One region of the Streptomyces sp. NPDC026589 genome, then DNA from elsewhere that is predicted to be linked to it. Evidence: riboswitches for the same ligand, from Rfam matches in the RefSeq annotation. Region 1 holds a riboswitch; each other region holds the start of a gene.

Region 1 (2,177 bases):
GTGTAGCCCAGGCGGGCGGCGGCCCGGGTGATCGATCCGGCCTCCGCGACCGCCACGAGTGCCGCGAGCCGTGTCGGGTCGTACATGAAAGCGTTCCTTAAGGCAGACCCAGAAGATTGCAAGTACATGCTAAAGGCTCCGCCGGTCCATGGTGGACCCATGGACGCACAACTGATCGCCTTCACCGGGGTCGCCGCCGGGATGGTCGCGCTGCCCGGCGCCGACTTCACCGTCGTCGTACGCAACGCCCTGGCCTCGCGCACCGCGGGCCTGGCCACCGCGCTCGGCGTCGCCGGAGGGCTGCTGGTGCACACCGCGCTCGCGGTCGCCGGACTCGCCGCGGTGCTGGTGACCATGCCGGTGCTCTTCCGCACCGTCCAGCTGCTCGGCGGCGCGTACGTGCTCTACCTCGGGATCAGCGCGCTGTACGCGATCCGCCGCCGGCCCTCGCAGGACAGCTCCGGCTCACCCTCCGGTATGCGGGAGGACGAGCCGGGGCGGCCCGTGACCGGGGAGTTCGGACGCGCGCTGCGCCAGGGGTTCCTGACCAACGCGCTCAACCCGAAGGCCCCGGTCCTCTTCCTCAGCCTGCTGCCGCAGTTCGTGCCCCACGGGCAGCCGCCGCTGCCCAGGACCCTGCTGCTCGCGGCCCTGGTGGTCGTGCTGGCGCTGATCTGGTTCCCGGCCGTCGCCCTGCTCGTGGACCGGCTGGGCCGGTGGCTGCGCCGCCCGCGTACCGCCCGCGCCATCGAGGGCGGCAGCGGTGTGGCGCTCACCGGTCTGGGACTGGCGCTGGTCAGCGGCCCCCTGCTGCGCTGAGGGCGCGGTGTACGTCACGGACGGGCCGGGCCGTCCGCACGGAAAGAGCGTCCGGTCGGCGGGTCAGCGGACCCGTCCGTACCAGACGCTCTTGGACCAGATCTTGGCCAGTCTCACCACGTCCCCCGATTTGGGGGAGTGCCAGATCTTCCCGGCCCCGGCGTAGATGCCCACGTGGTAGACGCTGCGCCCCGAATGGAAGAAGACGAGGTCGCCGCGTTTGCGCTGCGACTTCCCGATGTGGCGGGTCTTGTTGTACTGCTGCTGTGCCGTGCGGGGAAGCTTCTTGCCGGCCTTCTTGAACGAATAGACCGTCAGCCCCGAACAGTCGAAGCGGCTGGGACCGGCCGCTCCGTACTTGTAGGGGGCCCCCTTCTTCGACGCGGCGACCTTCAGGGCCTTCGTCGCGTGGGTGGCGGCCTCGGCATCGCTCACCAGACCGGGCGCCAGCATCGAGGACGTCACGGCCAGGGTGAGTACCGAGGCCGTACCGACCCGGGCGAACAGAGACGGGACATGAACCTGCGCAGACATGCGCAACCCTTCGTCAGCCGCCTGTGAAGGATGACCTGTCGGGTTCGGGCTGGCGAAGTTGCCCGGCCGCTGTCGCGGCTTCACCCCGAGGGCTTCCCGGTCTCCCGGGCGGCCCGTTGTGCTCGGGTCCTCCACTCCTGCCGATCCACTCCTGTCGACCAGTCATCCGGGCGGCGGCAGGACTCGGCGTCCGCCCGGACCGCCCCGCCGCGGTGGCGGGGGCTTGTCGTCCCAGGGATCTTGACTCACCCGGTGCCGGATTTCCGAGCCGAAACAGCGGTTTGTGAGTCTCCTCACCACTGATCCATTCGGGTGGACAGGTCGGATTCGCGCTCGCCCACGAGCCGGGCGCACACCCTCGTACCAGCGACGAAAGGGCACATTTCGAGTACGGACCTAGCGCCGAACGCAAGTTGAGCCGTCGCTCGGGCGGGTGATCGCCTACGCCGAACGAGCGAGACGAATCGGTCCCGGGACCGGGCGTGTCGTGCCCGGGTCCGACCGGTCCGCTCCCGTCCGGCGCTCCCCGTGCGCGGGGCCGGTCAGTTCACGGGCGGCTCCATCGCGACCCGGCCCGCCCGGCGCTCCCCGTCCAGGACGCGCAGGGCCCGCGCCAGGGTGGCGGCGTGGATCCGCGACTCGCCGCGCTCGTGCATCAGGGCCAGGGCGTCGCGCAGCGCGGCCGCCCGGGAGGCCAGGGCCTGGGCGGCCCGCAGCGCGCTGTAGGTGTCGCTGCCACGGGCCGGGTTGATCCGGCCCACCTGGTCGAGCACGGCCAGATAGCAGTCGACGAACTCGCCCTCGGCCCGGGTCAGTGCGGGCAG
Region 2 (2,177 bases), on a different contig from region 1:
AGTTCGAGGACCGTGCGGTAGCCGTACGAGCCGGAGTAGCCGGCCGAGGTGATCGTGCCGCTGTGCACGGCCTTGAGCGGTGCACCGGCCGACCCGGCGAAGTCGAGACCGGTGTGCTGGCCCGAGGACCAGAGCGCGCCGGACTGACCGTAGGTGGAGGTGATCGTGTACGAGAAGGTGGGGAGGGAGAAGCTGGCGGCGAGCTTGGCGAGCCGCTCGGCCTCCTTCTTCTTCTCCGCCGCTTCCTTCGCCGCCTTCTTCTTCGCGGCGGCCTCGGCCTCGGCCTCTGCCTCTGCCTCGTCCTGCTGCTTCTTGGCCTCGGCGGCGGCGCTCTCGGCCGCTGCCTTCTCGGCGGCGGCCTTGGCCTCGGCGTCGGCGCTGGCCTGCTGCTGCTCGGCCTGCTGGAGGATCCGGGCGCGCAGCGCCTCGCCCGCGTCGGTGCCCTGCTCGGCCTCGGCGGTGGTGAGGCCGGCGGTGGTGAGCGGCGCGGAGGCGGCGACCGGGGCGGGCTCCGCCTCGTCGGACATCAAAGACCCGACGCCGGGAAGGGACTTGGCGTCGGGGAGGTTGTCCACGATGGAATCGGGAAGAGAGATGGAGACCGGCGCCTTGTCCTGCGCGGTGGCCATGCCGCCGGCACCGACAGCCGCTATGACACCGACCCCGAGGACGGTGGAGCTACGGGCCAGACCACGCTGCTTGGCCACGCGGTGCTTGCCGCGCACGGGACGGATGGACTCCGCGGTGGGGTTCCATTCCTCCCAGGTGCGCTCCTCGCCACCGAAGGTGTCGGCACTGAAGGGTGACGGGGCCTCAGGGGCAGGCTTGTTGGACGCCACGTGGGCGCACTCCTTTCCTTCCTTCTCGCCTACCGGGTTAGCTGACGGGTTCGGAGCAGGAAGGTCTCCTACGGGCCCCTCCGTCTCTCACGAGACGCAGGCGTCCGATTCACCCCATGTAGGTGGTTCCCCGGTTCCCTTGCGGAATTCGGCGCTCGCGCGCGGCGCCGTCTCTGACGACGGCTGTGACGACCGCGCTGCGTTATCGAACGTTAATAGACGGACGGGCCCTATTCCAAGCTGTTCCTGTTGATCATTAACGAACATGGCGGGGATGTACGGGTGACAACCGGGCGCAATCGGGCGACTTGACCACCACTCAGCCACATCACTTTTTCTGACGGTGTGTCAAATGTTATGCGGAGCGGTGCACCTCGATTACGCACCGTGTCATCGCTCGGCGTCATCGCCCGGCGTCATCGCCCGGCGTCATCGCCCGGCGTCATCGCCCCGGCCCACGATCTTCACCGTCGTCCGGGGCACGGGCTGCCCCTCCGCCGGCCGGCCGACCGCGATGAGCGCCATGTCGTCCGTGGTCCGCCCGCCGGTGTGCAGCCGTACGTCGTCCGTCAGCGCCGACAACAGCTCCTCCGGGCCGGGGAAGATCCGGCCGCGCAGCCGGGCCGCCGGATCGTAGAAGACCCCGTTCGGGTCCCGCGCCTCGGACAGGCCGTCCGTGAAGGCGAGGAGCGTCGCCCCGGCGGGCATCGCCCACTCGTCGGACCGGTCCGGCCACACCCCCAGGTCCATCCCCAGCGGCATGGCGGGCACCGAGGGCGCCAGCACCTCCAGGGCGCCGTCGGCGTGCAGCAGGATCGGCTCGGGGTGACCGCGGTTGACGATGCGCAACGAGGCCGAACCGGGCGGGATCTCGGCCAGCACGGCGGTGATGAACCCCTCCATCGCGTCCAGCCCGTACCGTCGCGTCCCCTCCCGGGCCAGCGCCCGCTCCAGCCGCTGCGCGACGCCCTCCAGCGAACGCTCCTGCTCGGCCGCCTCCCGGAACGCCCCGATGATCACCGCCACCGCCTCGACGGCGTCCAGCCCCTTGCCGCGTACGTCGCCGACGACCAGACGCACTCCGTACGGGGTGTCCGCGACGGCGAACAGGTCGCCGCCCACGAACTCGTCCGCCTGGGCCGCCTCGTACCGCGCGGCCACCTGGAGTCCGCCGATCCGCTCGGCCGGGGTCGGCAGCACGGCCCGCATGGCGGTCTCCGCGATGACCCGGGCCGAGGCCAGCTGCTCGTTGCCGCGCCGCACGACGCCGTTGATGACGAGGGCCAGCACCGAGGCCGTGAGCACGGTGATCAGCTCGATGATCGGGACCACCTGGGT
Region 3 (2,177 bases), on a different contig from region 1:
ACCACGCACAGCTCGGCGGGTGCGTCGGCCTCCCCGGCCGGGCCGACCAGCTCCCTCACCAGCGTGTACTGGGCGTGGTTGGTGTCCTGGTACTCGTCGACGAGGACGTGGCGGAAGCGGCGGCGGTAGTGCTCGGCGACGTCGGGGAAGGCCTGGAGCAGGTGGACCGTCGTCATGATGATGTCGTCGAAGTCCAGGGCGTTGGCCTCGCGCAGGCGGGCCTGGTAGAGCGCGTACGCCTGGGCCAGGGTCTTCTCGAAACCGTCCGCGGCCTGCCCGGCGAAGGTCTCCTCGTCGATGAGCTCGTTCTTGAGGTTGGAGACCTTGGCGGTGAAGGACTTCGGCGGAAACTGCTTCGGGTCCAGATCGAGGTCGCGGCAGACCAGGGCCATCAGGCGCTTGGAGTCGGCGGCGTCGTAGATCGAGAACGACGAGGTGAAGCCGAGCTTCTTCGACTCGCGGCGCAGGATGCGGACGCACGCGCTGTGGAAGGTCATGACCCACATGGCGTTGGCGCGAGGGCCGACGAGCTGCTCGACGCGTTCCTTCATCTCGCCCGCGGCCTTGTTGGTGAAGGTGATCGCGAGGATCTGCCCGGGGTGCGTCCCGCGCTCGGCCAGCAGGTGGGCGATGCGGTGGGTGAGGACGCGGGTCTTGCCGGAGCCGGCTCCCGCGACGATGAGCAGCGGGGACCCGGCGTGCACGACGGCGGCGCGCTGCTCGGTGTTCAACCCGTCGAGCAGGGCGGCGGAGTCGATCACCGGGCGCGCGTGACCGTCCCGGTAGTACCCGTCCCGGGGCGGCGGGGGCGCGTCGTAGACGCCTCCGAAGAGTCCCTCCGGCACCGCTTCGGGCGCGTGGTCCTCGGGGGGCGGCGGGGGGCCGTCCTCCACGGGCTGGAGGCCGGTCAGGAAACTGTCGTCAAAGAGGCTGCTCATCGCCTCCTGAGTCTAGGCGGCCGGACTGACAACCTTCGGCCGAAGCCGGGAAGCGGCCGTCGGCACCGGGGAATCGCCCGCCTCTCCCCCGTACGCGCAGAGACCGGACGTCGACGTTCCGTGAAGGAGTGCCCGGTGGGAGGGGGTGCCGGGCCCCCGATCCGGAAAGGTCACGAAAATGTATCGGGCATATCGCTCATCGTCCTTCCCAGCGGCGGGGCCGGTTGGCTAGCGTGCTCGGTCAGGTGGCCCGTACCTCCCTGGGGCGAACCACGCCCGACGGGCGCCTCTGCCGAATCCGTCCTGCCGCCCAGGCCGTTCGGAACCGGGGACCCACACGCGACACCGGGGTGAATCGGTCCGTGCCCTCGCGGCCGGACCGTAGGACAGCCTTCCGTTCCGTCCGAACCCGACAGCTAACCCGGTAGGCGGCCCACGGAAGGAGATGCCGGTCTTGGCATCGCATCGCAAGCCGCGCACGAAGGTGCGCACCACCACACCCGCCGTCGGGCTGACGACGGCCGCGCTGGCCTCCGTGACGCTGCTCTCCACGCAGAGCGCCACGGCCGCGCCGGCGGAGCCGAAGCCCGCCATCGAAGAAGTGCGGAAGAAGGTCGACGCCCTGTACCGGCAGGCGGGCACCGCGACCCAGGAGTACAACCGGGCCAAGGCCGCCTCCGCGTCCCAGCAGACGAAGGTCGACTCGCTGCTCTCCGACGTGGCGAAGCGGGCCGAGAAGATCAACGAGGCGCGCCGGGCACTGGGCTCCTACGCGGCGGCCCAGTACCGCAACGGGGGCATCGCGCCCGCGGCGACGTTCTTCCTGGCGGAGAACCCGCAGGGGTACTTCGACCAGAGCCGGCTGATGGACCGGGCGACGGAGCGGCAGCAGAAGGCTGTCGACGAGGTCCGTACGCAGCAGGCCTCGGCGGCGAGGAAGCGCGCGGAGGCGGTGAAGAGCCTGGAGACCCTCACCGAGACGCAGGCCACGCTCGCCTCCAGCAAGAAGGACGTGCAGTCCAAGCTCACCGAGGCCCGGGGCCTGCTGTCGAGGCTGACCGCCGAGGAGAAGGCGCGGCTGGCGGAGCTGGAGCGCAGACAGGAGGCCGAGGCGAAGGAGAAGGCGGCGAAGCTGGCCGCCCGGCAGGCCGCCGAGGCGAAGGAGAGGGCCGAGGCCGAGGAGAAGGCCCGCGAGGAGGCGGCGAAGGAGTCCGGCGGCGGTTCGGGCACGGGCTCCGG
Region 4 (2,177 bases), on a different contig from region 1:
TGGGCTTCCGTGCGGCGCTGCGCGGCGCGGGCCGCGCCCAGTGGCTCCAGGAGCATCCGCACCTCCAGGAGGTCGGCCGCCTCCTGCGCCGTGGGCTCGGCGACACAGGCGCCCGCATGTCTGCGGGTGACGACGAAGCCCTCGGACTCCAGTGTGCGCAGGGCCTCGCGGACCGGGACGCGGGAGACCCCGTAGCGGCGGGCCAGCAACTCCTCGGTGAGGCGGCTGCCCCGCTCGTAGACACCGGAGACGATGTCGTCACGGATTGCCGTGCATACCGAATGCGCGGGAATGCGCATGTCCGAACCTCCGCCTTTATCCCCGCGAAACGCGGCCGCCCGACGTCTGTTCCGTGACTCTATTGCAATCTGCCGCAATTTCCGATGGCAGGCCGGAATCCATGGATGTCCACGGGCCGGAATCGCCGGAGGCCCCGGCAGGTGCCGGGGCCTTCGGACGGGGGCGCGCGGGGCGGGTCAGACGTTCAGCCCGTGGGAGCGCAGGTAGCCGACGGGGTCCATGTCGGAGCCGTAGTCGGGGCTGGTCCGGGCCTCGAAGTGCAGGTGCGGGCCGGTGGAGTTGCCGGTGGAGCCGGAGAGGCCGATCTGCTGGCCGGAGGAGACGCTCTGGCCGACGGAGACGCCGATCGAGGAGAGGTGGCCGTACTGGGTGTACGTGCCGTCCGTCATCCGGAGCACGACGTTGTTGCCGTACGCGCCTCCCCAGCCGGCCTCGACGACCGTGCCGGCGCCGACGGCGACGACGGAGCTGCCGGAGGCGGCCTGGAAGTCCACGCCGGAGTGGCTGCCGGAGGACCAGAGCGCACCGCCGGTGTTGTAGCCGGTGGTGACGTGGGAGCCGGCGACCGGGAGATGGAAGGCGTTCAGGCGGGCGCGCTCGGCGGCGCGGGCGGCGCGGGCCTTCTCCTCGCGGACCTCCTTGGCGCGGGCCTCGGCCTTGCGCTCGGCCTCCGCCTTCGCCTTGGCCTTGGCGGCCTTCTCGCGGGCCTCCGCGGCGGCCTGGGCCTTCGCCTTCGCGATCGCGTCGGCCTGCTGCTTCTGGGCGTGGGCCTGGGCGTCTATCTGCTCGGCGAGAGTGGCGTCGAGGGCGACGGCCTGGGTGAGGCCGGTGTCGGCGACCTGGGCGGCCTCGGTGTCCGCGGCGAGGGCCGGGGAGGCCGGCGAGCCGAGGACGCCGGCGGTGGCCAGAGCCGCGATGCCTGCGGCCTGGGCGCTCCGGCGCGTGAGGCGGCTCGGGGCACGGTGCTTCCCGGTGGCACGGGTGAACGCCATGGAGGGGCTGATCCTTTCCTTCCTTCTCGCCTACCGGGTTAGCTGACGGGTTCGGAGCAGGAAGGTCTCCTACGGATCCCCACGCCGGTTTCGCGGCACGGGCCTCCGATTCACCCCAGGGACTGCGTGGGTCCCCGGCTCCCCAGGCTCGCGCCTGACGGGGACTCGGCGATGACTGTCCGGCGCCGCGGCTGCGGCATACGGGTGGCGGACAGCCGAGCCGACGCTAGGCCGGGCGACTTCCCATCGCCAAACGGACCAGGGGATTTGTCGCCCATCCCACAGGGCAGACAGGCATCTCCTCCCCCAAAGGGGATGGATTGGATTAATCGACCAAAAAGGGGAGGACCCCGACGAATATGCGTTCGTCGGGGTCCTGTTCGCGGCGGTGTGCCACCCATGCGTCAGCCGGTGACGACGGACACCTCTCCGATGCCGAGGGCCTTCACGGGCTCCTCGATCCGGGAGGCGTCCCCCACGAGGACCGTGACCAGCCGGTCGACCGGGAAGGCACTGACCACGGCGGCCGTCGCCTCCACGGTGCCCGTCTCGGCGAGCCGGGCGTAGAGGTGGGCCTGGTAGTCGTCGGGGAGGTGCTGCTCGACCTGGTCGGCCAGCGTGCTCGCGACGGAGGCGGCGGTCTCGAACTTCAGCGGGGCGACGCCCACCAGGTTCTGTACGGCCGTCTCGCGCTCGGCGTCGGTCAGCCCCTCGGCGGCCAGCGTCCGCAGGACCTTCCAGAGGTCGTCCAGCGCCGGTCCGGTGGACTCCGTGTCCACCGAGCCGCTGATCGCGAGCATGGCCGCGCCGCCCGAGTCGGGGCCGCTGGAGCGCAGCACCTGGGCGAAGGCCCGCACTCCGTAGGTGTAGCCCTTCTCCTCGCGC

The links. Region 1 has a riboswitch for cyclic di-AMP ahead of AB0F29_RS33515 (C40 family peptidase). Riboswitches for the same ligand answer to the same signal wherever they lie in the genome.
Positions count from the first base shown of each region.
Region 2: it holds a riboswitch for cyclic di-AMP, as region 1 does, so the genes downstream of both, AB0F29_RS27005 (M23 family metallopeptidase) here and AB0F29_RS33515 (C40 family peptidase) in region 1, are expected to answer to the same signal.
Region 3: it holds a riboswitch for cyclic di-AMP, as region 1 does, so the genes downstream of both, AB0F29_RS19185 (NlpC/P60 family protein) here and AB0F29_RS33515 (C40 family peptidase) in region 1, are expected to answer to the same signal.
Region 4: it holds a riboswitch for cyclic di-AMP, as region 1 does, so the genes downstream of both, AB0F29_RS35730 (M23 family metallopeptidase) here and AB0F29_RS33515 (C40 family peptidase) in region 1, are expected to answer to the same signal.

Region 1 is NZ_JBEZYG010000026.1:51,172-53,348, reverse strand. Features, by position in the region: gene AB0F29_RS33525 (LysR family transcriptional regulator) at 1-86, opposite strand, end outside; gene AB0F29_RS33520 (LysE family translocator) at 160-819, shown strand; gene AB0F29_RS33515 (C40 family peptidase) at 883-1,353, opposite strand; cyclic di-AMP (ydaO/yuaA leader) riboswitch at 1,357-1,542, opposite strand; gene AB0F29_RS33510 (hypothetical protein) at 1,896-2,177, opposite strand, start outside.
Region 2 is NZ_JBEZYG010000016.1:225,347-227,523, reverse strand. Features, by position in the region: gene AB0F29_RS27005 (M23 family metallopeptidase) at 1-839, opposite strand, end outside; cyclic di-AMP (ydaO/yuaA leader) riboswitch at 851-1,003, opposite strand; gene AB0F29_RS27000 (PP2C family protein-serine/threonine phosphatase) at 1,269-2,177, opposite strand, start outside.
Region 3 is NZ_JBEZYG010000010.1:152,609-154,785, reverse strand. Features, by position in the region: gene pcrA (DNA helicase PcrA) at 1-938, opposite strand, end outside; cyclic di-AMP (ydaO/yuaA leader) riboswitch at 1,236-1,385, shown strand; gene AB0F29_RS19185 (NlpC/P60 family protein) at 1,384-2,177, shown strand, end outside.
Region 4 is NZ_JBEZYG010000030.1:38,833-41,009, forward strand. Features, by position in the region: gene AB0F29_RS35725 (GntR family transcriptional regulator) at 1-299, opposite strand, end outside; gene AB0F29_RS35730 (M23 family metallopeptidase) at 477-1,292, opposite strand; cyclic di-AMP (ydaO/yuaA leader) riboswitch at 1,306-1,473, opposite strand; gene AB0F29_RS35735 (pitrilysin family protein) at 1,697-2,177, opposite strand, start outside.